DNA from 2 places in the Francisella sp. LA112445 genome. Region 1 is predicted to be linked to the other one. Evidence: riboswitches for the same ligand, from Rfam matches in the RefSeq annotation. Region 1 holds a riboswitch; the other holds the start of a gene.

Region 1 (16,654 bases):
TATCAAATAAAATTAGGTTAGATGATATTTTAGCTTATGCAGCTGTATATGCTTCTAATCTTGCTACTAAATATAAAGTCAGATTGAGTTGTAATAGTGATAGTATATTTGAAAAAAATATATTAGAAGCTCACTCAAAAACAAAAGATTACAAAATTAAATTTACACAAATATATAGTAAAGATTCTAGAGAAATTATAAAGAAAGATTTTCTAAAATATGTACCATATAGATTTCAATCAAGTTTTTTTGATATAAAGGGTAATGATAGTCAAAAGCAAAGACACTATGTTGATTCTATTGACTCTAATAATAATCGGTATTCAGATATACTAATTTATCAAATAGATTACGATAATGAAAGTTTGATTTTAAACCCCAATTGGCGTGAATATCTAAGAAAAAATTACTTACTATTAAAAGCATATATTACTCAAGAGTTTGCTAAATATCTCGCTAAGTATAATGTTGATGTTCCTAATCTAATGCTTAAAGTTGATCCTGTAGCTGATAAAAATAGAGAAAATCTAACTAAGCAGAGAATTATTTGGAATGATTTTATAAAAGATAATCTCAATATTTACGATATTTATGATGGTTCAATCTTAACTAGTTTAAATCAAGGTATTGATTTAGATCACTATGTACCTTGGAACTATGTTGCTCATAATATGATTTGGAATTTAACACCAATTAAATCTAGCCTAAATAGCCAGAAATCAGATAGGATTTTAATAGATGATAGATATCTTAGTAAGTTGGCTAATCAGCAATATCAGTTATATGACTGGGTCAAATCAAATAACAAAACTAAAGTTATAGAAGACTACACTATAGTTTCTTTGAATAACTTAGCAAAGGATAGTTTTATTAATAGTTACAAGATTATGATAGGGTCGTTATGCCAATCTGCTATTAGACAGGGGTTTAGTGAATGGAAGATCTAACATATGAGTGCTAATACTAAAAACTACTATGATGAAAAAGCATTAGAGTATGTTGCAAATACTGCCAATGTAGATTTTTCAGATTTATATGAAAGATTAAATAAATATATGACTGTTGTTAAAAATGCTTTAGATATTGGTTGTGGCTCGGGCCGTGATGCTTTGTATTTCGCTAATAAAGGTATAGAAGTTACAGCAATAGATTTCTCAAGCAATATAATTAATGAAGCTAAAAAAATAAACAACCATACAAATATTGAGTATATAGCAACAGATATCGAAAACTATAAGACTAATGAGAAATATGATTTAATCTGGGCTAATGCTTCTTTATTGCATCTAAAAAAAGATAAGCTAGTCGAGGTGCTTAAGAATATTAAAAAAATGCTAAGCACAAAGGGGTATTTTTATTCATGTTTTAAGCAGGGTAATAATTCTGAGATTGATGATTTAGGTAGGTATTTTGCATATTATGATGAACAAATACTAAGGAAAGTATTTGAAAACTTAAACTTCAATATTAGAGATTTTTTTATCTCGTACGATAAAACAGGCAGGAATGTTACTTGGCTGAATTTTGTTGTATCTAACTTTAAAGGGTAGTTTGATTACAAATTATTCTTACTCTTTGAAGTGGCATTGAATTTAAATGCTTATCAACAACACCATATCTATTAGTTAAAACATCATGTGGGACTTTTTCAATAGTCTTAACCTCTATCATTTAAGTACTCTAATATTCTACTAACCGTACCATTTATTTTTCTTATCAACTCAAGTTTAAAAAAACTCACAGCTAACTGCTGATTATATTTATAATAATAGGTCTTTGACTTTGTTATAATTATTAATAAATCTGTAATAATTAAGTCTATTTTGAAACTACTAAAATTCTATAAAATGCATGCATCTGGTAATGACTTTATTGTGATTGATCAAAGAGATAATTCTCAGCAATTGGCAGTAAAAGATATCAAAGCACTATGTAATCGGCGCTATGGTATTGGTGCAGATCAACTTTTGTTATTAAAAAGCTCTAAGTCAGCGATATGTCAAATGAATATCTTTAACCAAGATGGAACAACTGCTAAGCAGTGTGGTAACGGCTTAAGATCGGTGGCTTATTTAATGTATCAAAAACATAATATAAGACATTTTGAAATTGAGGTTAATGGTGCGTTGCATCGCTGTGAAATAATTAAAGACGATGAGGTTTTGGTTGAGTTTCCCTTGCCTCAGATTATAAGTAAAAAGCCTTCGTTAAATATCAATATTGACTATCTTGATGCGATGGAGCTCTCTGTTGGTAATCCTCATCTAGTTTTATGGTTGAATGAGCTTATAAGCTTTGATATTCCAAAGTTAGGAAAGTGCTTGCAAAGTGCTTATTTACCAGAAGGGATTAATGTTCATTTTGTTGAATGTGTGGATCAACATACAATCAATATCCGCCATTTTGAACGTGGCTCAGGAGTGACACCATCTTGTGGAAGTGGCTCAATTGCTAGTGTGTATTCGGGTGTAACAAGTGGTTTGATTGAAACACCGGTTATAGTGAAAACTGCCACAGATAGTTTTCAGATAAATTTGACTGATAAAGCTTGTACACTTATTGGCAATGCGGTGTTAGTATTTGAAGGCAATTATTTTTTGGAGGAATAAAATGAATATTAGAGAAGTGCCACTTCGAAAAACGATCTCAGGGTTAAGTCATAGCCTCAGTGTTATTGAATATACGGTCGATAAACCAAAGGCCAGTATTTATATGCAGGCAGCGCTTCATGCTGGAGAGCTTAATGGCATTGCTATTATTCAAGCATTACAAGCATATTTAAAAGAAAATCCTGTTGATTTTAATTTCAAACTTATTCCGTTTGCAAATCCTTTTGCAATGGATGTGAAAGTTGGAGAGTATACATATGGCCGCTTTGATGCCAAAACAGGTGATAACTGGAATAGAGGATTTAAGAATCTGTTAGAACCTATCGCTGATAAACCAAAGATCAATCTAGAGCGTTTTATCTATGATAATAGTACTGATTCATTTGATTTGGTCTGTAGTAAGTTTACTAGTTTGTTAAAAAAGCGCTTAGAGCTGCTTTTGAGCCTAGATTTAGCCCCTTATGAAAGACTTGCAGCATTGTTACACTATGAGGCAATTGATGCAGATTTTAGCTTTGATTTACATAATGATTCGATTTCCGTGCCTTATATTTATGCGCCAGATTACTTAAATACAAAACGTCTTAAGCATTTTAATAGTGATTATTTTGTCTTAACTCCAAATGAGATTAGCACGTGCTTTAATCAGGCAATATTTTATCCATGGTGGCAGTTAACAGATACATGGAATAAAATTAAAAATGATAATAAGCTTCCGCCAAAACATGCCTTTACCTATGAGACAGGGAATAAAGAAGACTTTGATTTGTGTACGGCAAAAAAACTATTATCAGGAATCTTGGCTTATATTGGGGGCGATACAGTCCCTGCTGGCGCAATTAAGTATGCTTGTTATGAACGTGACTTTTTTCGTATTCGTGCGCAAAATGGAGGCCTTATTGATTATGATGATAGTAAGCTTGGTCAGGTACTTACATCAGATGAGCGAATTGCACAACTTTATACAAAAGAGCATATTGTCTCAGGAAATGCACCGATAGAGATTAAGGCGCCTTGTGATAGAAGTGTACTCATAACTAGAACGTCATCATCAAGTGTGCATGAGGGTGATGAGGTTGCTAAAGTGATGAGTAATATCTTTAATATCGACTAAGAGTGTGTTTAATGTAGAAACTTAAGTATCTAGCTTCTCTTTTAGTTGTTAAGTGGTTTATCAGAAATTGATAAATGACATAATTAGATGTATGGTTAGCTATTTTAAGGTTCTAATGATGACTCTCTCGATTGACAATATCCTGAATATCTTATAGTATTAATTTTAGTCGTGATTTAATTCAACTTGCAGCGACTTAAAATAACTTGCTAAAGCGTTTCAAAATTATCATTTGATAAATAGTTCTAGAGATGTCTTTTGCATTAGTTGATATTACCTAAATATAAAAATACAAGAGGGAAAACTAATGAATAATAGTCATAAAAATCAAACACATTTAGAAGTAACATATAAAAAAATCTATAAGGATATCGTTGAGCTTAGCTTTGAAATAGATATCTTAAAAAGAGATATTAACAAAATCGATTATCAAATCACTTATGACCAGATTAATAGGTATTTAAATTTGCAAAGCTTATATAAAGAGATTGCTGATGAATATGAAAATCTTATAGATAACTGTAGGTTTGGGAGTGTGAAGCTAGACTTTAAAGAAGTTATAGATATAACAAAAGTAGTTGAAAGTAAGTTAGAAAAGATATTTGAATCTTTATCGGATAAAAATAAATACTATCTATCTAAAGTTTCTGAAAATAGGGTTTTATCACTTTCTGCTTTAAAAAGAAGATATGATCTAACAGTAAAAAGTGCAGGTTGGGCGTCAACTAAAGCAATATACTTGGTTTCTCTTTCTCAAGAAATTCAATATAGAGCAAATTAAAGCTTAGTTTATCACATTAACATAAATGGGTTAGTTTCGTAAAATAAATTGAAGATCTCAAATAGGAAAATCAAACTTCCCATGGCTACAATATATGTATGAGAAAAATATATTTTAAGATCTGTTTTTGTACTGAGAAACATTGGTGTGTAAATAAATATTATAACAGTAAATATTGAGGCATATTGTAGTACAAGAATAAATTCTGAAGGATATAATACGGTGAAAATTAATGGAGGTATAAAACATATTAATAATAAGTTTAAACTGCTTAAATGTTTATTGTAATTACTAAATAGGTCGCGGATGTAATGTGCTAGAGATATACTAACTCCGATAAATGATGTGACTATTGCAATATGAATAAACAGATTTAATGCTAGATTTAGTATATTAGATCCCGATATTTCTTTAATCTCATAAATTAAGCCACTTGGTGTATAGTTATTTGATAAAAAAAGGCTATGGAAACTATATGGATTGTGCTGAGGAACTACTCCTAAAGATGCAAAAATCCATATTATATAAATAACTAAAACTATTACACTACTTATTAATATATCTTTTTTTATACGTTTAACATCACCTTCTTGATACTCATAAACAAAAGGGATTACACTATGAAAGACGAATGCTGGTAAAATAGTTGGAAAAGCATATATGATTGCGGATGTTCCTGAAGGAGCATCACTTAAATAATTAGTATTTATATAAAATAACATAATTACTACGGCTATTATAAAAAATATAAATTTTAAAATAACAAGAATTCTATTTGTATAGTCACTAGCTTTATAACTAAATATTAAAGCTCCAAATATTAGTATGAAAATAATTGAAGATATTCCAACTTGAGATTCATTTAAATTATTCGCGCCATCTATACTATATAAAAGTGAAGAGCCTTGAGAAATATAGCTTGATAACATTGAATAAAAGAAAAGTAAGTAGATAAGAGTAAAAAATATTAAGTATTGCTTTGGCACTTTTGAGTACATTATTGATGTGAAATTAGCACCAATAGGATGTTCAGCACAAGTATTTAAAAGTTTTATAGCTGCAATATACATTATAGTCCATGATAAAATCAGGAGTATGATTGCCATAAAAAAGCCACACGCTGCAACAATCAATGGTAGCGACAACATTCCTGCACCAGTACTTGTACCAATTATTAGGAAAATTGAACCAATAGATCTAGAGTTCATATTAAAAAATAACTATGAGAGTGGACTTAAAAATATCATAGCTTATTTTAATGATAAATTATAGTTTGTTAATAGTTATACAAATTAATGTAAACCTAAAGTGTAAGTATTTACTAAGTATATAAGATAATCTTATAGGAATATTAAGAACTATATATTTAAATATTGGGAAATTTTTAATCATAATAGGAGTGTGAGATATAAATTTAAACGAGAGGTTGATTAAAATGAAAAAAGTAATATTTTCTATATTAATAGTGTTAAGTTTAAATTCGGCTGGTTATAGTTATGGGCTGGCAAATCAAGTATCTAGTGACTCTTTTCCACCTCCAGTAATAGAGTTAGCTTAAGATATAAGTAAAATAGTAATAGTTAATCCAAATACCCTTTGAAACCATTTCGTCATTCTATAGCTTGACCATAGGATCTACTCATTATAGTCTTAAATTAGGTTCTACGAGCAAGTCCTAGAATAGCATGCATCTTTGGGACTAACTATATAGAAATAAATCTTTTAAAGACTAAAAAATTTATTGCATAATTTAGTTGTTTGAATATTGATATTAACTTGAGGTTAAGCTTTAATAACATTATTTAAAAGGATTAAAAATAATGATCAAAAAACTAATAAGCTGTGTATTTATTTTTCTTATACTATTTAACTATGGTTTATCTAGCGATAATACAGCTAAAGCTCCTGTAAATACTCAAAATACTTCTAAAGACACGCAAGTTAGTGATAAAAGTACTTTAAATAAAATTGTTGTTACACCTATTAAAGATATTGGTATCGGCGCTGCGTCGCTAATTATGGCTCCAGTAGGTGCATTCGTTGGGCTTTTTAAAGGGGCTACGATGTCGCAACAAATCCTTTATAATGGAGAACATCATTCTGGAGATAGTGACATAGTTAATATCGTTGTGGCTCCAATTGCAGCGGCAGGATTTGCTTTAGGAGGAGCTATTTATATGGTATTCAAACTACCTCAAGAAACAGCAAAATCTTTAAGTCAAAAAGAAGATAATTAATACATTCTCCTAGTTTAAAGCTAAGTTTCTAGCTTACTACTTGTTTTAGATTATTGATAATAGTATTTTATTACCACATACTATAAGAAATTATAAATAATGAAATTTTTTAAATATACACTTTTATTATCAAGCATAGTAATGCTACCTCTATCTAGTTTTGCAGATGGAAATCTTTGTAATCTGTATATAAGAGTTAAACCAAGTGTTTATAATGACTCTGATAGGGTCGTTTTTAATATGACAAATACTAAAAAAGATCAAGACTATAGAAATATAGCTTTCTCAGGACAAACTAGGGCTAGTGTCGGTGAAGTAGAGTGTGGTGATGATTATAATATTTATGCTACAGCGTTGCCAACTCCTAGACGTAAATTATCTTCACCACCTATAAAGTCAGTATATACAAGTAATCCAATAGCTTTAAATCATGATATTGATATTTCTTATCCATCAGATTTTACAACAATTGAGTCAACACCTACTGAAGACGAGACTATTATACCCAAATAGAGTCTAAATATTTAGCTAGCAATTATTGCAAAATCAACTTTTGAAGAGCATTATAATTACTATATTTAAATAGTTTCTGTGGAAAATTTCCCATGCATATAAGCGAACGTAGAAAATGGTATATTGGTTTAGGCATTTTCGTAATAATAGTTTTATTATCTCTTTCTTTATTCCATGCTTCGATATGGTTTAGTATAGGTTTTATAGCGATCTTAGCTGTAATAGCTATATATGATCTTACTCAAAAGAGTCACTCGATTTTAAGAAACTTTCCGATACTTGGCCATATCCGTTATATTTTAGAGTTTTTACGTCCAGAAATTCAGCAGTATTTTATTGCTGATAATGAAAGTGAAAAACCCTTTAACAGAGAGCAACGTTCTACTATTTATCGTCGAGCTAAAGGCGTTAATGATACAGGTGCCTTTGGTACAGAGAAGAATATTTATGAAATTGGGTATGAGTGGGTAACACATTCATTAGCGCCAAAACACTTAGATGAAGTCGAAACTCGTGTTAAATTTGGTGGTCCTGATTGTAAGCAGCCATATATGGCATCGCATTTAAATATTTCTTCGATGAGTTTTGGAGCACTATCAGGCAATGCTATTATGGCTTTAAATAAAGGTGCTAAGCTAGGTGGTTTTTGTCATAGTACTGGTGAAGGTGGTTTGACAGATTATCATCTACAAGGTGGTGATCTTGTATATCAAATTGGTACTGGATATTTTAGCTGTCGTACCGAAGATGGTAAATTCTCACCAGAAAAATTTGCTGAGAAGGCTAACTTAGAAAATGTAAAAATGATAGAAATCAAACTATCTCAAGGAGCAAAGCCATCTCATGGTGGCGTTTTACCAGCTGCTAAGATTACACCAGAGATTGCTAAAATCAGAGGTGTACCTATGGGTCAAGATGTATTATCTCCCCCTGCTCATAGTGCTTTTTCGACACCGAAAGAGCTTTGTTATTTTATAAAAGAGCTAAGAGAGCTATCAGGTGGTAAGCCTGTTGGGTTTAAGCTATGTATAGGAAGCCATATTGAGTTTCTGGGTATATGTAAAGCTATGTTAGAGACTGGTATAAAACCAGATTTTATAACTGTTGATGGTGCAGATGGTGGAACAGGAGCAGCTCCTGTAGAGTTTGCTAATCATATTGGTATGCCTTTAGAAGATAGTGTAGTCTTTCTTCATAATGCTCTTGTTGGTTGTGGGATCCGTGATGATATTCGAATCGTAGCAAGTAGTAAAGTTGCTTCAGGTTTTGATATGGTGAGATTATTTGCTATGGGCGCTGATACTTGTAATTCAGCTCGAGCAATGATGTTAACTATCGGCTGTATTCAGTCTCGCCAATGTAATAACAATACTTGTCCTGTTGGAGTGGCTACTCAAAATCCACGTTTAGAGAAAGCTTTAGTTGTAGATGAGAAAAAACATCGTGTTCACAATTTCCATAAAGCAACTATTAGATCATGTGCTGAGATTATTGGAGCTATGGGCTTAACCTCTGCTAAAGATGTTGGTCCTGAAAATTTGAAGAAGCGTATATCTGTAAATGAAGTTAAATCATATATTGATTTGTATGACTTTATCCCTGAGAACTGTTTAGTCGAAGGAAATATTCCAAAAAGTTTCCAAAGATCTTGGGAGAAAGCACAAGCATCTTCATTTTAAATAATCTAATTTTAAGAATTTTCTTTGAAAGTCTCGTAACTTCCTGTTTTTGCAAAACTAATCTTATAATCTGAATTTGATAATTTATCTATACGAACACTATCAATATCTAGTATTTCTAATCTTTGATTGGTAAGAAGTTGTCCTTCTTGTAGAGCTAAAACATCTCTCAATAACCATTTAGCTAGAGCTCTGTTGGGATTAGTCATTAAAGCTTTTCCATTCTCTTGACATATTTTCGCAGATAAAATCTCTTTATTAGGTAAGTGTAACTTAAAAGAGGTATTTTTATCTGGAAAAAAAATTATTATATTTTTTATATATTAATTTTGGAACAGGGATATAAACTTCTCCTACATCTCGTTTTCTACCATTAGCATTCCATTGATTGAGTTGACTTCTTTCAGAGACATTTCCATAATCTTTTCCATTTCTAGTGCTATAAAGAGGTAGGTAAACGTATTCTTGTGCGACAGCATCAGTTTTCTTAGCAGTTTGTAATATCTTTTCAAGTTCTAGAAGAGGATTTTTAAGAATAGTTATTGGGATAAAGTTGCTTATAGAGTTTATAGAATCAAATTGCTTAAATAGAGTGCTTTTTGTTAAATTGAATTTATATTTTGCTTTTTGATCAGTAAATTAAAGAACTTTTTATGTATATGAAGAAGCTATCCACACATTATATAATCATCTACTATATCTTCTAATAAGGCATCATCTTCACTCATGACTATTCTACTTTTTAATTTGTTAATCCAATTTTTTATTTCTTCTTCTGAATTTAGTTTTTCTAAAAATAGATAATCATAATTTTCGCTAATAATATAAATATCATCATTAAAACTATCTGCATATGATTCTCTATTCTGAGAAAGTATGTCTAGGAAAATTTTTAATTTCTTTTGAAAATTTAGCATATGGGTTTTAATAGGTGGTATTCTTTTGTTGATTTTGACATTATTATCTTTTCTTCAAAAGAAAGGTTTTTGATGGGGTTTTCTATAGATAGTATCCTTGGAGAATTATTCAGATTCATGATTAGAGTTACTATGTAATTATCTTTATATTCCAATGCTTTTCTGTACTCTTTTTCTGTGAGTCTAAATGTTCCTTTTTTCTCTCTAATACCTTTAATTTCAGCTAAATAAAAATCATTTCCGACATCTACTTGAAAATCATAACCATCTCCATAGAGTCTTGCATCTTCAAGTATGCCATCTCTAAAAATATCTATCGAATTATAGTTATTTATAAAGTAAAGTTCAGCTTCTAAGCCTGTCTCTTGTAATTTTTTGAATCTAGTTTGAGATATTGGTTTTATATTACTGCTTATGTCTTTAATTTTAAAGTTCTTCTTCATATAAAATTTAAGAGTACTTACAAATTCTTTAACATTTTCATTCCCAAATAAACTATCAATTAAAACTTTTCTATGAATATATGTATTACCTTTTTGCCACCAGCCTTTTCGAGGATTTGGAAAGAATGGATCAAATAAGTCCATTCTATTTTTGATCACACCTGTAGTTTTTGCTATTTTATTTTTGACACAAAAGTTATAAAAATCTGTTTTAGTAGAAAAGCCAAATTCTTTTGTAAAGTCATTATCAAATTTAGATAAGCCATAACCTATTAAATTTAGAATTTCATAATTCTCATGTTTACTTGTACTCATCTCAATTTAGCCTTTTAGTAAAATGTACATTGTATATATGTGGAGATCGAATTATAGGTATTCTTATTCCTGCGATATCAGCAAAAAGGTCAATAAATTTATATTTTTCTAAATACATTTGATAGAATTTTTATTATTAATAGACAAAGGGTATTATATCAAGAATATTCTTATTATTTAATTGAAGTATTTTATATATGTCACTATATACCTATCCATCAAATAAGCTAGAGTATTTGGTTAGAGTTTTATCTAAGCTCTTAGATCTTGAAGAAAAAGATCTATTTATACCAACACAACTGATAGTTGGTAGTCGTGGTATGCAACACTGGTTGAGTATGCAGTTAGCAGAAACACGAGATATTGCCATGAATCTCAAGTATGACATGATTAATGGTTATATCTTAGATATTTGCTATGAGCTGACTAATAAACATGAATATAAAAAAGCTTATACAAAAGATATATTAGCTTGGCGAGTTTTTAAACATTTAGATGATATTGATAATGATAAGCTTAAAGAATATTATAAAAATAGTGATCTAAAAAAATATCAATTATCAGCAAAAATAGCTGAAGTTTTTTCAAAATATCTAGCTTATCGTACTGATTGGTTAGAAGCTTGGGAACAAAACAAACTTTTAAATCCTGCTAGAGAAGAAATAGATGAGCCTTGGCAAATGCAACTCTGGCAAAGACTGGTTGCAGAGATTCCAGCAACTCCATATAAAATACAAGCTCAAGCATTAGAGTTATTAAGCAAAGAAAGTCTGAAGAATATAAATGTTCCTAAGAGTATCTATATTTTTGGTATAAATAGTATTTCAAAGAAAAATCTTAATTTTATATTTGCATTAGCTAAGCACATTGATGTGAATATTTTGTATATTAATCCATGTAGTGAATATTGGTATGATTTGAAGAAAGATAAAGTTTCTGCTTGGTTAGATAATGATGATTATGAGATACAGCCACTTTTAGCAAATTTTGGTCAGCAGGGCAAAGAGTTCTTTAATGAGTTATTAGATAATGAAGAAAAAAATGAGCTAGAAGTATTTGAGAAGTTTGATAAGGATTGTTTGAATTTTGAAAAGCTTGAATATAATAATCAAAGCCAATTAGTCAGTTTACAACGTAACTTACTTGAGCTTGATTGTCAAAACTACTCACAACAAAAAGATATATCAATAAGTATCAACTCCTGTCATAGTCCTCTTAGAGAAGTACAAGTGCTGCATGATAGGCTCTTGGATATGATAAATGATAATCCTGATATTAAGCCTCGCGATATTTTGGTAATGTGTCCGAATATTGAGGATTATTCACCATATATTGATAGTGTTTTCTCTAGATATGCGGAAGATAAAAAACTACCGTGTTCAATAGCAGATAGAACACTACTTGATTCAGAGCCATTAGCTGCTAGTTTTATAGAACTTCTGCAGTTGCCAGAGAGTGATTTTGAGGTTAATAAAATATTAGATTACTTATCAGTTCCAGCAATTCAGCATAAATTTAAAATCTCAAATGAGCAGTTAGAAACTATACGCTATTGGTTAAAAGGGGCGTGTATCCATCATAGAAATGATGGTGAGACATTCTCATGGAGCTGGGGTCTGAAGAGGTTAATGCTAGGATTTAGCTATAGTGATGAAAACTATATTATTAATGATAGTTTGATGACTATACCTATTATCGAGGGTAGTGAAGTAGCTGAATTAGGCGGACTATATGAGTTATTAGAGCTTTTAGCAGCTTACTCTGAGGAACTACTTGAAACTAGAAGTCTTGAAGATTGGCATAGCTATCTTTTAGAGATGTTTGATAATGTTTTTGATATCACGCAAGAAGAGCAATACATAGCTAAAAAAATAAATAATATTATAGCTAGGACAGTTGAGACTGCTAAAGAAATATCTGCTAATATACTTATTGATTTATATACTATTAGATATTGTTTAATCTCGCAGTTATCTGAGCCAATTATTAATAACCACTTTCTTAATGGTAAAGTTACTTTCTGCTCAATGACGCCAATGCGAAGTATACCATTTAAGGTTGTGGCGATGCTTGGCTTAAATAATGGTAAATTTCCACGCCAAGAGTCAGCAATTAGTTTTGATCTAATGGCAAGGCTAGGTAGAAGAGCTTGTGATAGAACTAAACGTGATGATGATAGGTATTTATTCTTAGAAGCGATATTATCAGCACGAGATTATCTATATTTTAGTTATCTAGGTAGAAGTGTTAAGACTAATGTTGAGCAACAGTCTAGCTTAGTTCTTAAGGAATTAATTAGTTATTTACAAGCAAATTATAGTTGGCAAGATGAAGATATAAAAGAATATCCATTACATGCTTTTAGTCCAAAATGCTATTCTGAAGAGTACAGAAGCTATGATAATGCTTGGCTTAATTTATTACAGGCAGAATCAAAGCCTTTTTATGATTTTAAAAAAACTACCCCGTCTTGCTTACGCAATCCACCCCTTCACGAAGCGAAGGGGAATGCTAATAACTCTGTCATTCCGTCAGGCGTGACCACGGAATCTATCAATAAAAAGCATAGTCATACCCGCGCACATTCGACTCCGCTCAGTGACCGAGAGCATCTCAGTAGTGATAAAATAAGTTTAAAAGATTCTTACCTGCGTAAGAGTGACGATAGCTTTAGTTTAACTACTAAACTACCACAAAGTCTAACAATATCTAAATTAGCTAAGGTTTTTGAAAATCCTTTAAAAGCATATGCAAACTATAGTTTAGATTTGTATCTTGAAGATAATTTTGAAGAGTTAGAAGATAGCGAACCTTTTGATATTAATGGTCTTGAAAAACATAGATTAAAGCAAGAGCTGTTTGATGTTTTGAAAGAGAACAAAGATATAAGCTTAACAAGAAAAACTGCAAAATTAAGTGGTAAATTTCCAGATTCTATATTAACTGATGATGAGATTGATTTAGAAGTTGAAAATATTCAAAAACTATTAGATTCACTGGATTTGGCAAATTATGAGAGTAAATATTTTCAAAAAGAAATACTTGGGTTAGAGTTAGAGACAAACTGTTATATTAATAATAATCAAGTCTTACTACATACAACTTCTACATTTAGCATAAAACATAAGTTTGAGTTATATTTGACAGCTTTATTAGTAGCATACCATGAGCAAAAAGATATATTTGCTGTTTATCATTGTTTGGATAAAAATAAAAAGACAGATCCTTTTGAATTACCTCAAATTTTATACTCTAATGCAAAAGAGAAGTTAGAGCATTATGTCCGAAATGCTATGCAAATAGTAGACCAACCAAAGCTTATTTATTTATCTTTAGCAGAAGCTTTGTTTGCAGATGGAGAGAGTTATGGTAAGAAATATAAAAAGTCAGATAAACAAAAACAGGATTCATGGGATGAAGTTATTTCTAATGAAAGAAATCATAAATCATTAGATAAAGATAAGTATTTTAAACTTTTCTATACAAAGCTCCCCAAAATAGAAGATTTTGAAGGGGAAGAAATTTATAGAGACTTTTTTAGGATAATAAATGAAAATTAAATATAAGAATCTTGATCTTTTACAATTGTGCAAAAACATTTATATAAGTTTTGAAATTGCAATAGCGGCATGTTTATGCTTTTTATTTGGTTTCTATGTATCTAATTTACTACATGGAGGGCAGTCGATCATCGGAGGATTCTGGTGTTTGATCACTGTATCTACAATATTACAGCTAAGTGTTAAAGACTCTTATTCAGCAGCTTTCCAAATCTTTGTAGGATCAGTTATTGGCGGAATTACGGCTTTTATATTTACATCTATATTCGGATATTATTATTTGGTGATGATTTTAGCTGTGGCTATTAGCGTTTTTATTACAGCAAGCATTGGTCTTGAGAATGCTGTGAAAATGAGTAGTGCTAATGCTGGTGTGATAGTAGCCTTAGGTTTATATCAACCAACTTATTCTCCTTTTGTAAATACAGGTTTGCGTTTGATAGAGACTTTTAGTGGTACAGCAATAGCTTTATTTTTTATATTTATAAGTAGGATTTTTAAGATACGGACTAGTTAGTTGCGACATAAAGATGTCATTTTGATGCGTTATATTTTATGTAAAGATATTTTATTTTTTCAAAAAAGGATAAATATATAGATACAGTAGATAAGTTTGAAAATGTACCAGTAGACGATGAAACAGTCATTTTGTCATCAAACCAAGTAACTATAGATAAATATGATGTGTTATATCAGCTATTGGAACGGGACTATATACTTGCAGAGAGTATGATATTTGTTAGTGAAGATGTAGATAAGCTAACAGATGATGAACTTAAGCAGTTAGTTATAAATGCGGTATCTGTTTCAAAATCAGAAATGACATTAACGCGTAATCGTAATGAGCATGGTTTTACATTTGTTAATTTTAATTTTGTTGAGCTGGATTAATCCTATCAAAATAAAAATTTACGACATGATATTGTCTGGGCTGTGGTGTATTATGGATTGTAGATGTTTTAAAGGAGATTGAAAAGTTATGGGAAATATAGAAAGTAACTGGATAGATGATTTAAAAAGATCGCCAATATTTAATATGTCGTTAAGTTCAAAAGAGCTTTTTCATAGTAACTTTATAGCTTGGGTATTAGAAACTTATTTTGAGCAGATGGGTAAGTTTTTCTCAGAAAAATTAGAGTTATCAAATAGTAATAAAATAGAAAAAATCCAAAGAGAAAAACAAAATATAGATATATCTTTTAAGCTTGGTGATACTCTTGTTCTTATTGAGAATAAAGTTAAAAGTATTGCTAGTATTGAGCAGCTACAAAAATATACTGATAAATTCAAAAAAGTAGAAAATAAAAAGCTAGTATTACTCTCTCTAAAAGATAGCAAAATATCAGGTGATGAATTAAAAGGTATTGGTTGGAAAAAATTATCATACGATGATTTATTGGACTTTTTTAAGAAACTAAAGGTTGATGATCAGTATCATCAGTCTTTAATTGCTGACTATGTTAAGTTTGTAGCAGATATCAAAAAAAATATAATTGATAGAATCAACATAAATGAAGTCCAAATATCTAACTTATATAATAAAAATGAAGAGTGTTACAAATACTACTTAGAGTCTCTAAGAGAGATTAAGATGCACGATATATTTTTAAAAGGATTGTATGAGGATTTTGCTTATGCTATATATGATGAACTATCTAAACTTGATAAGTTAAAAAGTAAAGTTGAGTATACGAGTAAGCCGAATAATGATAAAAATATTTTTGTTTCCCATGACTTTACAGATGGCAAAGGTTTAGTAGATATAAAGTATAAAATTGATAAGTATTTCTTTATTGGTATACAAATTCAAGGTGATGAGTATCGTCATTTTGTTGTACTGTATAATGATAAAACAAGACATGTTGAGAGTATATTGGGTGAGTTAAAAGATATTTGGTTTAAATTTAAAGAAATTGGAGAAAGAGCTACTTATCCAGTTCGAAAAGGTTTAGAGTATAGATCGTATACTACGAAAAACTATATATTCAAGCATAAGTCTTTCAAGATAGATAATATGGAAAATTCTGAAGTTATCAATAGAGTCAAAGAAGATATTGAATATTTAGTCAGAAATCGTGAAGGAATAAAAAATATCTATAAAGAAGTGAGTAAATAGGAACTCCAAAATGCCATATAAACACGACTACGACAAAACCCTAACAAGATTAGTAAGTATCCTAAATATTCTCAATACAGGGCAGGGGGTGGCTAGTAAAGATATCGCTGAAGAGTTTAATGTCTCGGTGCGAACTATCCAAAGAGATTTTAGCGAAAGGCTAGCGATGTTTCCAATCTACAAGGAAAAGGGAAAATGGTATTTTATCAAAGGTTATACACTTGAGAAGAACTTAAATACTGAAGATTCTCTTGTGCTTAAAATCCTTGATAAATTTGCTGAAAGTGTTGGTGAGCAGTTCTATAGTCGGACAAAAAAACTATTAGCTAAAATCACCAACGAGCAAGATAACCCAATCTATGCAAAGCTA
Region 2 (16,654 bases), 120 kb from region 1:
ATCGAGATGGTAATGAGTTTAAGGTCTCAATCAATGATAATGATTTTATTCCTCTAAGTTTCAACTGGCTCGTTAGTTCAAATAAGCTTGAAATCAAATCATCAGAAAATTTTATAGCTTTAGGTTATAAAGTTGACTTAGTTGCAGTTACAAAATCAGTTAGCCAACGTTACAAAATTGTTGATGTAGATTGGCAGGTTTACCCTAAAAATCCCCAAATACACATTACGGATAATAAGCTTTTTGTTGATCCGAATATTAGTGAAGAAATCTCTCAAATAAATATCAAATGCTTTAGCAAACAAGATCCATCGATCACCGCTGAAAAGAGTTTTGAGATTGTCAGAGAAAAACGCCAAGGCGCTCTAGTACATTTCATAAAAAAAGATCGTCAATATCATGGTGAAAATTTCAGCTGGGATTTATGGACATATAGTGAAGATCAAACCACTGAAATAGTATTTCTATCTAGTCAAAGTGATTTTGGTTTTTATGCTTTATGTGATAAAGATAATGTTATCGCAAGAAAAAAAACATGGGGCATAAATTGGCATAATGAATGGAGTGAACAAACAAACTCTTTTGATATATCTGAACAATATAACAACTACTACATTATCCATGGTGATACCTGTATTTATACATCGTTAGTTGATGTTATAAACAGAACAAATCCTAGAATCGAATATGCTGTGATGGATGAGAGTGATAAAATCAAGGTTCACCTCTCAGATAGACCTCTAGTTGGGACAATATTTGAGTTATGGATAAACTCTAATAAAGCTAAGGATGTTGATATTATTGTAAAAGAGAAGTCACAACAGGTAATATTCACAAACCTTCCTGAAGACATAAAAGGCTCAGATTTAGTTGAAATTCGTGCAAATAATACCTTTTTACCAACGAAAGTATTAATGAGAAATTACTTAGATAAATTTTACTACCCTAAAAATGATATGGGAGTGACTTTTAGTCAAAATACAATATCTCTAAGACTATGGGCACCCACAGCTAAAAAAGTTGAAGTCCTTTTATATAACAAAGATTTAGCTAACAACAAAGAACAAGCTGATTTCTCATATGAATTAATACCAGAACCTGAATATGGAACACATCATATAGAAATCAATCGTAACAGTTATGAAAATAAATACTATTTGTATAGACTGTATTTTGATGACTTAGATCCTCGAGGAAACATCTATACAAAAATAACTTATGCAGTAGACCCTTACACATGCGGTTTGGGTATAAATGGCGATAGCGGTTTCTTGGTAGATCTTGGTAATCCTGATCTAATGCCAGAAAACTGGCTTGAGGATCAATCACAAAATATCGCTAGTAAAGATGATGCTATTCTTTATGAAGTACATCTACGTGATTTCACAATAAGTCCTGAAAGTGGCATAGATGAAAATCTTCGAGGTAAATTCCTTGGAGCTGTAGAGGAAAATTCAGTTTATAATGATGGCAATAAACAAGTCTCAACGGGAATAGATAGCTTAGTTGAACTTGGTATTACGCATGTACATCTATTGCCTATATTTGATTTTTCTTCTGTTGATGAGAAGAGAATTAATGAAGAAGACAATAGAAACTGGGGATATGACCCTAAAAACTATAATGCCCCAGATGGTAGTTATTCTCTGGACCCCTATGATCCAACTCAAAGAATCAAGGGTGTTCGAACAATGATTCTAAAATTCCATCAAAAAGGTATAGGTGTCGTCATGGATATGGTTTATAACCATATGACTGACACATCAAATCTAGATAAGATTGTACCTAAATACTACTTTAGAACTGATGAGTTTGGTAATTTCACCAACGGCTCAGGCTGTGGTAACGAGTTAGCAACTGAGCGTCCTATGATAAGTAAATTTATCCAAGATTCTGTTGTTCACTGGGTTAAAAACTATAAGATAAATGGTGTTCGTTTTGATCTAATGGAGTTGATTGACTTAGATACCATCAAAAATATAGTAACCAAAGTAAAACAAGTCGATCCAAATGTGATAATCTACGGTGAGCCATGGAAAGCTGATCACTCACCTTTGACTAATGGTACTTATAGAGGTACTCAACGAAACCAAGACTTCTCTATCTTTAACGATTCATTTAGAGATGCTATTCGTGGTAATAATAATCCTGGCAATGGATTTATAAATGGTAACCCTCATAATCCTGAAAATATGGGTAACGTTATTGAAGGTTTAAGAGGCTCTATCCATAACTTAACTGCTAAACCAAATGAATCTATCAACTATGCTGATGCTCATGATAACTATACACTATGGGATCAAATAGAAAAGAGTCAAAATCATAATATCGCAACAAACTGCTATAGGAAGAATATACCTAGTGATATTTTCCAAAGTACTCTTGTGCGTCAAAACGCCCTAGCCTTAGGAATAATCTTAACTGCCCAAGGGATACCATTTCTTCATGGTGGTGTAGAGTTTTTAAGAACTAAACAAGGCGATCATAACAGCTATAAAAGTGGCGATGAGATAAATGCTTTCCATTGGTCTGATAAACTTCACTACAAAGACTTTTTTGACTATGTTAAAGGACTTATAAAACTACGTAAGGAGCATCCTGCATTTAGTATAAATGATAGAGAAATTGTTGATAAAAACCTAAACATAACAACCGCTCATCATGATAGTAAATCAGGAGTTATTATCTCTCATTTTAAAAACTATGCTAACGGTGATAGTTGGAAAGATATTGTTATAATTTATAATGCAACGGCTATTGATAATTATGATATAAATGATCTTTTACCAAAACCTGATAGTAAAGAGTGGCATATTGTTGCTAACTATAGACAAGCTGGCACAGAAACCATACAAAAGGTTAGCGTTGGCGAGCTTCCAAGCCTAAGGTCTCACTCATTAATGATTATCCATAGTTAAATCATAGGTAAATATATGTTAGATATCTTTAAAACTCCTATAAATACTAAAACTAAATTCTTACTATCAACATCAGGTAGTAATTCTTCGATAACAAGGCATAACACCGCTATACAAAAATTAGGTCTAAATCTGTGTTATTTCACATTTGAGGGAGAAATCTCAGCAAAGACTTATACTGATGCAATTAGAGCACCTTTTATAAATGGTGGTACTGTTACAGCTCATAATGGTCTAAAATCAAAAGTAATCCCTTTCTTAGATTATGTTGAGCCTCTTGCCGAACAGACTTTAGCTGTAAATACTATTATTAATAAAGATGGTAAACTTTATGGTTATAATACTGATTGCTATGGCTTACAAACAGCTTTAGCTAAAGGTATAAAAGAATCTAAACAAGATATCAAAACTGCTGTGATTTATGGCAATGGTGGCGTCTCTGGTGTTGCTTTTAAAGTGCTACAAGATTTAGGTATCAAAGTAACTATTATTGGTAGAAATGCTGAGAAAGTAGCTCAAAAGAGAAAAGAACTTGGTATAGATAACATCCCCCACTTTGAAGGGCCTTACGATCTAGTAGTTGATGCAACCCCTATTTCATCATCTGCTAATCTAGAGCAAAATACTCAATTTATAGATTTAGTTAAAAATGCAAAAATAGTATTTTGTCATGCTATGCCTGAAAAGGATAATAAGAAAAATCATCTACTAGAATACTGTAATAAAAATAATATTTTCTATATCTCAGGTGAAGATATGTATATTGCCCAACTTATAAAGCAATATATGATTTATTTTGAAAATCTCAATCAAAGGGAAATCTCTGAAAAAGATATTATTAAAGCTTGGGGATTGTAATGACTATATTTAGCCTAGAATTAAATAAAGATTTTAAAATCTCAAACACAAAAGGACAAAGAATTTATTTCCATGAAAAAAATTTCCTAGAGCTTTGCAAGAACAACTCTCTGAAAATTTCAAAAGATGAGCTCTCTAGCTATAATTTAGAAAATAAGCTAATTAATCCTCTACCAGTTCATAGATATAGCAAAGAAGAGCTATGTAGTTATATAGAAACAAAATATCACCTTAATAATTTAAAAGAAGAAAAAACACTATACCCTGAATGGTTATTATTTTACATAGCAGCTCAAAAGTATAGCTCTTGTTATATCAAAGGTGAATTTGAAAAATATATATCATTTTTTGAAAAAATCGCAGAGATTAGACATAAGAATTATATAAAAAATAATCCCAAAAATTTCATTAATACATTTAATAACTATGATGAACTTCTTGAAACTTTAAATGTTAGTTTTGACAAGTTCATAAGACCCTTAGTAAAAAAGCTTAATAAAGAAGAGCTTTTCAATTTCTTAGTTTTCTTATGGAAATTCCATAGCGAGCTAAAGAATTTAGAAAAGTATAAATTAATGTGGAACCTTGAAACATATATAATAGAATGTATGAATCTACTAACAGACAAGAAAATCGATTTTCAACACATCTATACACACCACAAAAAATTAGTGAAATGTCGAAGCAATAAATCCCCACTTCATGAAATCCAAATAAATTTGCCTTTGTATATCAAAGAAAATCATTTCCACTTTGACAACAACCCTAATAATGGCCCAACTATATTAGATAAAATAAATATTTGTTTAGAGAAAAGTATTTCAGCTGATGAGCTTATAGAAGTTTTTACAGCTAATGATAAAATCCAAAATTTAGTATTTTCACGTCTTGAAATAGATAGATTTTATGACAGCAACAAATTTAATGAGTTTGTAATGAAATCACTTATTAAAAATTTTGTTTTAGAAATTGAGTCACTAATTATTGATAAGGTTCCTAAAAATCAAGATGGGTTATTTGACAACATAAAACAATTTAAAAAAGGAAGCTGTAGGTTTTCAGAATATCGGGGGCAAGTTGCTATTACTACTAATACAAGCTGGTCAGAACTATCTCAAAAAATAAATAATATTAAAAATGATAATAAGGATTATAAAAACAAATTAATAAGAATTATTGAAGAATATAATGATATTAGTCAAATTCAAGAAAAAGTTAATAACTTAAACGAATCAGTAAAATTAGATAAAAAAGATAATATCCTAAAGCAGAAAATAAATTTCTATATCAACAAACTTAAGCCTGAAAATAAAAGTGAAATAAAGAAAGATATTATAAGTTTAATAGAAAATAGTCCTATAGAAAAACATTTAATGATTTACTATCACTTTAGAAACTATTTTGCCCATAACCATGTAAATGTAGATGAACTTATTTGGTCAGAAAGTGGAGAATATATAAGGACAATTCTAGAATCTGCAATAATAACTATCTATTTTGTTGCTACTTTCAAAAAATAACTATAATAATGTTTACTCTTTGTTTTCCTTTAAAATATCCAACCAATTAGAATAAAAAGTTACTCTATCATTTCTCCAAGAGTAATCTATATTCCCATTATCATTATAATAATTATATGGTTTTGCTATATCATCAGTTATAGCTTTATCTCTTAGATACTCAGCTTCTAAAGTACCTTGTGTGTATTCTAAATGATTAAACATGTATGTTATATTGTGGGTTTTATCAACTAAGCAATCTAACCCATCTATAGGCGATGCTAAAATAACATCCGTATACTTTAAAACATTGTTATCTTTTATTGTTGTTTGTCTTGATATACAAGCCTTAAGTTGACCCTCTACACCTTTTAGCAATGGATGATCGTGCTTAATAGGCTTATGCTCATACACCCCAAATAACTTATGATCTAAACATTCTTTTTGGATATCATATAAATAGTTTAGTCCTGCTTGGGCAGCCCAGCAAACTAGCATTAGTGATATATTATGCTCAAGACTTTTTGCTATAATTTCACAAACTTCTTTATAGAAATCGACATCTTTAAACTCTAGTAACTCTACAGGAGCGCCAGTGATAATAATACCATCTAGATCGTCAAAATTATAATCTTGCCAATTAGCATAATTTTCACTCAAATAACTCTTATCTACTCGCGTGCTTGGCCTTATCAAAGAATGAAAAAACACCAAATCGACAACTATAGAGTTATTCTGTGAAAGCACCTCTCTCCATTGCTCTTCTGTCTCTTTTACAGTAGGCATTAGATTTACAACAGCTATACGAAGATGCTTAATACTACTTTTCTTAAAGCTAATTTTACTTGAAAAATTTATCTTCAAGTCTTTAAAATACTCAGATGACTTTTTCACTCTTTCCCTCATCACTCACCTCCGCACACTCTAAAGCTTGTTTTAAATCCTCAATCAAATCATTAGGATCTTCTAGACCTATAGATAATCTAACTAAACCATTATAAATACCTGATTGTATTTTCTCTTCTTCACTTAATTGAGAATGAGTTGTCGATGCTGGATGGATTATCAAACTTCTAGCATCACCAATATTTGCACAATGAGTAAATAATTTTGTTTGTTCCACAAGATTCTTACCTGCTTCAAAACCACCTTCTAGCTCAATTGTCAGTAGTCCTACTACGCCTTTAGTAAAGTATTTATTAGCTAAGAGATTATATGGAGAATTTACTAAGCCTGCATAGTTTACTTTTTTAACTTTTGGATGAGCATTTAAAAACCTAGCAACTATCTCAGCATTTTTAACATGTCTATCTAGCCTAGCACCTAAAGTTTCTAAACCTTGAATTGCCAAAAACGCTGTGTATGGACTAAGTGTAGCACCAATATCACGTAAGCCCACAGCTATACCTCTAACAGTAAACGCAAGATTACCAAAAGATTTAGCAAAAGTAATATTATTATATGAAGCATCAGGCTTTGATAATAGTGGAAATTTGTCACTAGCTGCCCAATCAAAAGTACCTCCATCAATCACAGCACCACCAACTATAGATCCATTACCACTTAGATACTTGGTTAGTGAATAAGAAACAATATCAGCGCCATGCTCTAATGGGTTTAGTAGATATGGTGTAGCAACTGTATTATCCACAATTAGCGGAATACCAGCCTCATGAGCAATTTCTGCAAGAGCTTTTATATCAGCAATAACTCCTGATGGATTTGATTGCGACTCGATATAAAGTGCCTTTGTATTTTCTTGGATAGCATCTCTAACTTCATCAAGTCTATTTATATCAACTAAAGTCGACTGCCAACCAAACTGTCTAGGGAAAGTGTGTGTTAGTTGCGTCGTAGTTCCACCATATAGATATTTAGAAGCTACGATATGATCACCGCTTTGAAGTAGATTTAGTAATATTAAAAATTGTGCCGCATGTCCTGATGAACAAGCAAAACCACCTGCTGCACCATGTAAATTAGCTAATCTTGAAGCATACTCATCTACAGTTGGATTAGTTAAGCGTGAATATATACTACCAAATTCTTCTAGTGCAAAAAGCTTCGCAGCATGCTCTGTACTTTCAAATACAAAGCTAGATGTTTGATGTATAGGTGTTTGTACTGAACCACTCTTTTCTGGAATTGAACGGTGTACGGCTAAAGTTTCTAAAGAATATTTACTCATAATAGTTTTCTCCTACTTATAAGACTCTTTAGCTTGGGAAAAATCTGAGAGATGGAGGATGAACATCCAGCACCCTTTTAGCAGATTGTTTTTCGTGTCCGCAAGCTGAGTTATCAAATCAACACGTCTATAAGCCTTAGCTTATAATTCTATATGAAACTAAATTTCATACTTTTAGCATAATCATAAGATTTAGCATTGTCAAACAGTTATATGCCTCTTTAAAAAAATTTTTAAGAAATGCTTTTCATAAGTGATCACTTGTTTATCTATGATTTAAAGCCTAATTTAGATTTTAATTTTGAAATAAGCATTGGAATAAGAATATCTTTTTTCATTTGTTTCCACGGTTTAATAATAGCTTCCTTAAACGAATCTCTTTGCCAAAGAGTTTCTGTATACCTTTTTATAAATTGATTATCTCCCCATAAATATTTTCCAAGATTTAAGAAATCTAATCGCCATAAAAATACACCTAAATAAATATCTATAGCAGAGAAGTCTTTACCTAAAGCAAACTCATTATTATGGTTTTGCAAATATTCGCTTAGTTTAGTTATAGCTTGTTTTGTATCTTGTAAAGTTTGCTCCATTAACTTTGGATTATGAACAATATTATTTATTTTTGAGACAGCTTTTAGCTTATTTTCAAAAGCTCTCCTTAAAAAAGGATCATTTGAGTGCTTCTTTATCTTTTTTTCTAAAATTTCAATCTTATTTTGATGGCCATTTTTAGAAAGAAATCGAAACATAAAAGGTCTTTTAGCAGCCGAAACATCGCCATAAGTTAAGGCTTCCGCATCAATTTTATCTACTAATGTTTGTAAATATTCAAACTCTTTTTGAAGCTCTTTATCTACAGGAAATAGTGTGGCATGTATTGAAAAATACTTATCCGCGAATTTAGTAATGTTATAAGCATCATTTGTCACTTTGCCATCTATAACAAGAATAGGTACAACACAAAATGGTGAGATTCTTACAAACTTAGGATCATACTGCTGGTAGGCATTATTTATTAATACAAAATGACTCTCATACTTAGCATTTTTTTCAGCTAATGCTTGTCTAGCAATCTGTGAATAAAGTGAACCAGGAAAGTGATATAAATGTACTCCTTTTTGCGGAGCGTATTTACTATACTTTTGAGTAAAGACCTTTTCTTTGAGGTCTTGCATTCCATATTTAAATTCGTTCATCAATCAAATCCCCTTTAACGAATTGTACTTACAGTATTACAAATATAAGAGTCCTTGTCACCTTAAAACCACTGTTTGGTGGGCATTATATAGTTGGTAACATATGAGAAATATGATGAAAATAATTATTTTATGAGATAGTTTTCAGAAACTTTTACATAATTTCTTTTGTGTAAGATTTTGCTCCAAGCTCTTTAACAATATGATCATACAAAGCTCGATGAACTTGGTAAGTAGGATGAACATGATCCCAAAATGCATAGTTTTGCGGATTATTACACATACTTCCTGTATAACCAGCATCTATAATACTTTGCATCGAAGGCTGATCTAATAGTTCGGTCATATTAGCTCTAGAATTATCTTTATCTTCTAAATCATTATATGCTTTGTTTATTTCTGCTTTCTCAGATAAAAAATATCCTCCCAACCAGCATGAATCTTTAATATGCTTTAGACTTATATCAGCATGATATTTCTTATTAAAGTTCTTCGTATCATTAACCATCTCATTAAATACTGGTGCAATATCTATAAATTTCATATTATGCTTGTCAGCATATGTTTTTAAAATTTGATTGTGCTTTATATATATTTTTTTCAAGACATCTTGATTTTTTAGAGACTTCGACTCACCAGTTATACTAAGATCTGGCAAACCTATAATAACTACCTTTTTTACTCCAACTTTCTCAATAGCAGATATAATGCCATCTGTAACTTGCTTTACCGCACTATCAATATCTCCCATTTTTGGATTAGATGTTAGATAGTCATTCCCACCTACAAAAAATATAGCTAGTTTTTCTTTGATATTATCATCTGAATCTAAGTTAAGATATAAACCAATCTGATCATCTAGCACATACGGTGTATCATTATCAGCCCACTCTGGAAATACTATAACTGAACTACCTCCCACAGCATAGTTATTAACAGAAATATTATTTAGATATAGCCTATTTGCAAATTGCTCTGACCATACTTCACCATTAGAAAACATTCCTCTATAGTACGGTGTAGATTTCGGTAATAGCTGCAAAGAGTATTTATAAAGATTACCTTTATCACTTAAGCTATCACCAAATATTAGAACTTTTTTAATACCAAATAGTAAACTATTAAAAGTATCTATCTCTTTATGGCAAGCTGAAATTGTAAAGCTTGGCGTAATTAAGCTGCCATTGATGAGTGTTTTTATATTGATAGAATAATTAGTCCAATAGTACTCATAACCATCATTATGTAGTCTATGGTTTACCTCTATATTGCCAATTGCATCTTTAAATAGCGCTTTATTTGCACCCTTCTCACCAAAATAGAAAAAAGCATTTGATAGTTCATATTTAACTGAACCATACGAGTTTTTTGATTTGAAATCTATATTATAATTTGAAGTTGTCGAAACTAGGAAATTATCATTAGATAATACTTTAGTTACGTAATACTGATAAGGTTTAATGACCTTCTTAAAACTATAACCACTATCTTTATCTGTGATAGTAAAAATAGCATTTGTACTACAATTATTTTCTAGCATTAAATGAGTATGCGCATATCCAAATGATTGTTTTGCCAAAACAGTACAAAAAACTAATATAGCCAATTTTATAAAAATATTTCTTGTCATCTTTTAAATATAGGCAGATTAATCTATATATTGTAAATTAAAAAGCTAGATACCAATACAAAACTTTTTAAAAAATAAATCCATATGAATATAAGAATAAATTATGTGCAAAAAGATATTCCTTAATAACTATACGATTTTTTATGACTAAAATTTTATTCAAACACAACTGATCTATTTCTACCTTGAGATTTAGCCTGATACAAAGCCTTATCCGCAGCTTCTAAAGTTTGCTTTATAGATAAACCACCCTCATTAGCTGCTATACCACAACTTATAGTATATCTAATATCATGACCATTCATTATAAGCTTTTTTTTCTGTGCCTCAAGACGTATTCTTTCAGCAACATTTTTAGCATTATGCTTATCTGTACCTGGTAGAAAAATTATGAACTCTTCTCCACCAAATCTTACAGCTAAATCATCACCACGTGAATGTTGCTTAATTATCTTAGCTAAAGACACAAGAACTTTATCACCATGTAAATGAGAAAAGTCATCATTTATTTTCTTAAAATGATCAATGTCTAATATCACAATTGCATAAGAATCTTTCTTAGTATATACAGAAGCATGAGCATCAAAACCTCTACGATTAAGTAACTGTGTTAGAGGGTCTGTACGTGAGACATCGACTAAAGCAAGCTCATTTTTTTTGATATCTGTTACATCTCTTTCTATAGCTGCAAAATGCGTAACTTTATTATCCTTACTCAAATGCAAAGGAAATATTGATATATCAATCCAATAAGGTTTATTATCTTTTGAATAATTAAGGATAGTTTCTCTTATTACCTTTTTAGCCTTTAGAGCGTTATGTATCCGATATAAAGCTTTTTTATCAGTATCTTTGCCCTGTAGAATCCTAGGAGTATTACCAATAAGCTCATCTATGCTATATCCTGAAATATCTTGCATATATTCATTAGCATAAACAATTTTTGGTCCATAAGGTCTCTCAAGATTATGCGCACTTGTTATTAAAACACCATCATAAGCATTATCAACAATCTCTTTAAATGGTAGTTCATACTCTTTTGAAACATCTGTAAAAGACACAACTACTTGCTCTTTGTCAAAATGTAGATTCATCAAAATCCATATCGGATGACGAGTCTCTAGATCTAAAACTCCTATTAGCATGCCATTTAAAGATTTTTTAGTGCGAATAGCTATACTTACTGGATATTCACTCGGATCAAGAACTTTACCTGAAGGATCTATAAATGCCCATTGAGAACCAAAAATATCTTTACCAAGTATTTGATCTTTAGTTAGGTTTAGAATACGCAGAGCTTCTTTGTTTACATATGATACAGATGTATCTATACCATGCACAATAACCCCTGCTGGTAAATTATCGAGAAGTCTCTCGACATTTATTTTAATAGCCATGAGGTTATTCTATTGTGGTTGCCAAACAATATCTAACTCTTTCGCGGCTTTGACATCATCTAAGCGGCGAGATGGTAGATTATACGGAGCCCCTTTTAGATACTGAGGATTTTCCTTGGCGATATCTCTGATTTCTACCATCGCTTGGATAAACTTCTCCATACTATCAACATTTTCAGTTTCAGTAGGTTCTATCAACAAACATTCTGGTACTAATAGAGGGAAATACATAGTAGGAGCATGCACGCCTCTATCTATCAAACATTTAGCAAAATCTGTAGCTGTCACACCATAATTCTGAAATTCTGGTTTTAATGTCACGATGAATTCATGAGAAGCTCTTCTATCAGGATATGCTATTGTAAAGCCTTCTTCTTTTAGACGAGCCATCATATAGTTAGCGTTTAAAGTTGCAATTTCAGAAGCCTCCGTTAAGCCATTACCACCTAACATTGCACCATAGATATATGCTCTAAGCAACACTCCAATATTACCATTAAATGCGGATAATCTACCAATAGTGTTTGGTACATCTTTTTCTTCTAACCATACAAACTTATCATCTTTTTTACCAACCATTGGTACAGGTAAGAACTCTTTTAGTTTGTCATTAACAGCAACAGGACCAGCACCTGGGCCACCACCGCCATGAGGAGTTGCAAAAGTTTTATGCAAGTTCATATGAAGGACATCAAAGCCCATATCACCAGGACGTGCTTTACCCATAATCGCATTTAGATTTGCACCATCATAATATAGCAAGCCACCAGCTTCATGAACTTTCTTTGCAATCACAGCGATATTTCTCTCAAACACACCTACAGTTGATGGGTTTGTAAGCATGATACCAGCAGTTTTTGGACCAAGTACCTTATCTAGAGCTTCAAGATCAATATCACCACATCTCTTAGTTGGAATCTCAATAACTTTTAGACCACAAACTTTTGCAGTAGCTGGGTTTGTACCATGAGCTGCATCTGGAACAATAATTTCATTACGCTCAAAATCACCACGCTTATGATGATACGCTTTGATCATAGCCACACCAGCAAACTCACCTTGAGCACCAGCCATAGGAGCAAGTGATACACCTGTCATACCTGTTAGTTCTTTGATCAAGTCTTGCAGATCATATAAACATTCTAAAGTCCCTTGAGCACTTTGAGCACTTGCATAAGGATGTCTTTCTAAGAAGCCGGCTAGTGATGCATACTTATGTGCCGCACGAGGATTATACTTCATAGTACAAGAACCTAATGGATAAAAGTTCGTATCTATACAAAAGTTCTTACGTGATAACTGTGTATAATGTCTGACTACATCTAACTCTGCTTGCTCTGGTAAAATAGGTTTTTTAGAGCGTAGCATATCCGTTGGAATATTTGAAACATCGCCTTTCTTACTAGGCATTACAGCTGGTGAATTTACACCTCTAGTTTTTTCAAAAATAACCATTTTCCTAACCTCCTAACATAGCTAAAACTTTTTTAGCTGCAGCAATATACTCAGCATGGTCATCTGCTGTATGAATTTCTGTAGAACAAATCATAATAGATTTTTCTAAATCACTACTATATTCTCCTAAGAAATAACCTGCATCTATACCTTCTTTTTCCATCTCTGTTACAAATGTTTCAGCATTAACAGGTAAATCAATAACAACTTCATTAAAAAATGCATTTTCAAATCTAATACTTACACCATCTAGTTTAGATAATTCATTTGCTAGGTTTGTCGTATTCTCATGAGATACGCTAGCAACTCTTTCTAAACCTTCAGCACCAAGCAGACTCATATAAATAGTAGCCGCTGTTACCATAAGACCTTGGTTAGTACAGATATTTGAAGTAGCTTTTGCACGACGGATATGCTGCTCTCTAGCTTGTAAAGTTAAGCAAAAACCTTCATTTCCATCTAGATCAACAGTTCTACCAACTATACGACCTGGCATTTGACGAACATGAGGCATTTTACAAGTCATAAAGCCAAAATATGGACCACCTGAAGCTAAAGGTACACCCATAGGCTGACCCTCACCACAGACTATATCAGCACCTTTCTCACCCCATTCTGCTGGTGATTTTAAGATTGCTAATGACATTGGGTTTGTTACAGCTATTGCTAAAGCGCCATGCTCATGTGCCCAGTTTGTAAGGCTATCAACATCGGCAAGTTGACCTAAGAAGTTAGGGCTTTGGATAACTACTGCAGCATATTGAATATTAGCAAAATCAGCCAGCTTTGCTATATCTGTCTTACCATTTTTAGAGTCTAGACTTACGATATCTACCTCAATACCTTGATGTTTTGTAATAGTATCTAGTACATTTAAATATGTTGGGTGTAACGCCTCAGCAATTAGGACTTTCTGTGATTTTGCTTTTTTATTAGAGCGGATAGCCATAAGTACAGACTCTGCTAATGCAGTAGCTCCATCATACATCGATGCATTTGAAACATCCATACCTGTTAAGCCAGCCATCATAGTTTGAAACTCATAGATAACTTGCAAGCCACCTTGAGAGGCTTCAGCCTGATATGGTGTATATGCTGTATAAAACTCCCCACGAGCTACAATATCCCATATAGCAGATGGAATATAATGACTATATGCGCCAGCCCCTATATAGTTTGTATTATGATGATTTTTGTTAGCTCTTTTTCTAGCTAGATTCGCTAGTTGTATCTCATTGATGCCATCAGGAATCTTTAAAGTTTTTGCTCTTAATTCTGAAGGTATTTCATCAAATAGCTGATCTACAGAAGATGCTCCTATAGTATCAAGCATTTTTTTAATCTGTTCTGGTTTATGCGGAATAAAAGACATATTTCCTCCATGCCTTTGAATGAAAATAATTAATTCATAATAAAATTAGTCATACTAAATATTAATCAATTTCTGAATTACTAAGGTTTTAACCTTGGATCTTTATTTTAAAATACTAAGAACTGTTTAGTCTTCCATGACTTTTGCATAAGCATCAGCAGTTAGTAGATCAGCTAACTGAGACTCATCAGAAATTTTTAGTTTAAATAACCAACCATCTTTGTATGGCGCATGGTTTACTTGAGATGGATCATCTACTAAAGATTCATTTACTTCAATAATTTCACCGTCAAGTGGAGAGTATACATCTGATGCTGCTTTAACAGATTCTACAACACAAGTATCATCACCTTTAGAAAACTCTTCCCCAACCTCAGGAAGCTCAACATACACTAAGTCTCCAAGTAATGACTGAGCGTGCTCTGTAATACCTACAGTAACTTCATCACCCTCTACTTTTATCCACTCATGCGACTCTGTATATTTTAATTCGTTAGGAATATTTGACATTTTTATACCTCCAAGTAATTAACTAATTTAATTTTTTATTTACAAACTCGTAATATTACAATTTTAAATTTACTATCATTCAAAACTCAACCTAAATCCTCGTAGAGTAATCTAAGAGATCTTGAATCAAATTTAGAATGATATCAATACTTTATTATTAGCTATATCAAAGATTTACCATTTTTAACAAATCTAGGTTTTACAATCTCAACATCTAGCTCTTTGCCACGTATATTTACCTTAGGATTAGCGCCTTGTTTTGGTACATATGCTAAAGCTATAGCTATTTTTAAAGTTGGTGAAAAACTACCACTTGTAATATAGCCCTTCTCACCATTGTCTAAAACTATCTCTTGCCCAGCTCTTAAGACACCTTTTGATCTAAGAACTATACCAGCCCACCTAGTATCAACGCCTTTTGCTTTTTTAGCTAATAGCGCTTTTTTACCAATAAAATCCCTACCTTCATCAGATAAGTCAACGCTCCAACCAAGACCTCTTTCTAAAGGTGTTGTTGAACTATCCATATCAGAGCCATATAAATGCATCCCAGCTTCTAACCTAAGCGTATCTCTAGCACCAAGGCCAGCAGGTATCGCACCATGTTTTAATAAGTTATTCCAAAAATCTATAGCTTGATCTGCTGGAAGCATAATCTCAAAGCCATCCTCTCCAGTATAACCAGTACGTGCAAACATCCATCTACTAAAAAACTTAAATGAGAATGGCTTAAGGTGATCTAACTGCTTAGCAATATCTGATGTCACTACATGCTCAACTACTTTAGCAGCATTAGGACCTTGGACAGCTACTATAGCCAAATCTTCTTGAGGAGTTATCTCAACTTCAAAACCTTTAGCATTTTCTCTAAACCATGCTTCATCAGACTCCCTATTACCTGCATTCACAACAATTCTAAAATTATCAGCATCAATTTTATATGTAATTAAATCATCTACAATTCCTGCTTCATGATTTAGCATACAGCCATATTGTGCTTTATTACTTACTAGTTTAGCCACATCATTTGCTAGGATATGACGTAAGAATTTTTCAGCATCCTTACCTTTGATATCTACAGCAAGCATATGCGAAACATCAAACACACCACAGTTTTCTCTAACATTATTATGCTCTTGAATTTGTGAGCCATAGTTAATTGGCATTGACCAACCTGAGAAATCAACCATTTTAGCATTTGCAGCAATATGCGCTTCGAAAAGAGGTGTTTTTAACATAAGATTACCTACTGAATTTAAACTCTAACAAAAGACACTATACATCTTTTTATAGCCTTTTATAAGCATTTTTTCTCAAAAAAATTTACTATTTTTATTCATCAAGAACTTTTATATACAACTTACCATCTTTAGCTCTCTCTGGGCCATGAATATCTGTATCAAATCCTGGTAGCATTGAGCCTATTTTTTCTAACATTAGTAGAAAGTCTAAGATTACCTTTGATTCTGCTGTTATTCTCTCTCCTGGGAATATAACTGGAATTCCTGGTGGATAAGGAAGTATCATAACAGCACAAATATGCTCGTAGATCTCTGCTAGAGGAACTTTTTTAACTTTACCCTTTAATAACTTTTGAAAAGCTCTATGCGGATTTAGCTTCTGCTCTG

The links. Region 1 has a riboswitch for S-adenosylmethionine ahead of FIP56_RS07710 (hypothetical protein). Riboswitches for the same ligand answer to the same signal wherever they lie in the genome.
Region 2: linked by a shared signal. The riboswitch ahead of FIP56_RS08245 (O-acetylhomoserine aminocarboxypropyltransferase/cysteine synthase family protein) and the one ahead of FIP56_RS07710 (hypothetical protein) in region 1 are both predicted to bind S-adenosylmethionine.

The regions. Positions count from the first base shown of each region.
Region 1 covers NZ_CP041030.1:1,571,892-1,588,545, reverse strand. Annotated here, with positions in the region: gene FIP56_RS07730 (HNH endonuclease domain-containing protein) at 1-947, shown strand, start outside; gene FIP56_RS07725 (class I SAM-dependent methyltransferase) at 951-1,550, shown strand; gene FIP56_RS10420 (hypothetical protein) at 1,540-1,671, opposite strand; gene dapF (diaminopimelate epimerase) at 1,824-2,609, shown strand; gene FIP56_RS07715 (succinylglutamate desuccinylase/aspartoacylase family protein) at 2,713-3,723, shown strand; SAM riboswitch at 3,882-3,957, shown strand; gene FIP56_RS07710 (hypothetical protein) at 4,031-4,504, shown strand; gene FIP56_RS07705 (aromatic amino acid transport family protein) at 4,516-5,712, opposite strand; gene FIP56_RS10415 (hypothetical protein) at 5,940-6,062, shown strand; gene FIP56_RS07700 (hypothetical protein) at 6,325-6,741, shown strand; gene FIP56_RS07695 (hypothetical protein) at 6,841-7,254, shown strand; gene FIP56_RS07690 (FMN-binding glutamate synthase family protein) at 7,347-8,933, shown strand; gene FIP56_RS07685 (hypothetical protein) at 8,945-9,142, opposite strand; gene FIP56_RS07680 (hypothetical protein) at 9,602-9,850, opposite strand; gene FIP56_RS07675 (DUF3883 domain-containing protein) at 9,844-10,608, opposite strand; gene recC (exodeoxyribonuclease V subunit gamma) at 10,806-14,168, shown strand; gene FIP56_RS07665 (FUSC family protein) at 14,158-14,685, shown strand; gene FIP56_RS07660 (hypothetical protein) at 14,817-15,059, shown strand; gene FIP56_RS07655 (PD-(D/E)XK nuclease family protein) at 15,148-16,284, shown strand; gene FIP56_RS07650 (transcriptional regulator) at 16,295-16,654, shown strand, end outside.
Region 2 covers NZ_CP041030.1:1,689,947-1,706,600, forward strand. Annotated here, with positions in the region: gene pulA (type I pullulanase) at 1-2,918, shown strand, start outside; gene FIP56_RS08230 (shikimate dehydrogenase) at 2,934-3,776, shown strand; gene FIP56_RS08235 (hypothetical protein) at 3,776-5,296, shown strand; gene FIP56_RS08240 (homoserine O-succinyltransferase) at 5,309-6,169, opposite strand; gene FIP56_RS08245 (O-acetylhomoserine aminocarboxypropyltransferase/cysteine synthase family protein) at 6,153-7,463, opposite strand; SAM riboswitch at 7,520-7,598, opposite strand; gene FIP56_RS08250 (glutathione S-transferase family protein) at 7,733-8,662, opposite strand; gene FIP56_RS08255 (SGNH/GDSL hydrolase family protein) at 8,817-10,241, opposite strand; gene FIP56_RS08260 (sensor domain-containing diguanylate cyclase) at 10,448-11,689, opposite strand; gene gcvPB (aminomethyl-transferring glycine dehydrogenase subunit GcvPB) at 11,699-13,144, opposite strand; gene gcvPA (aminomethyl-transferring glycine dehydrogenase subunit GcvPA) at 13,149-14,516, opposite strand; gene gcvH (glycine cleavage system protein GcvH) at 14,643-15,026, opposite strand; gene gcvT (glycine cleavage system aminomethyltransferase GcvT) at 15,188-16,264, opposite strand; gene ldcC (lysine decarboxylase LdcC) at 16,359-16,654, opposite strand, start outside.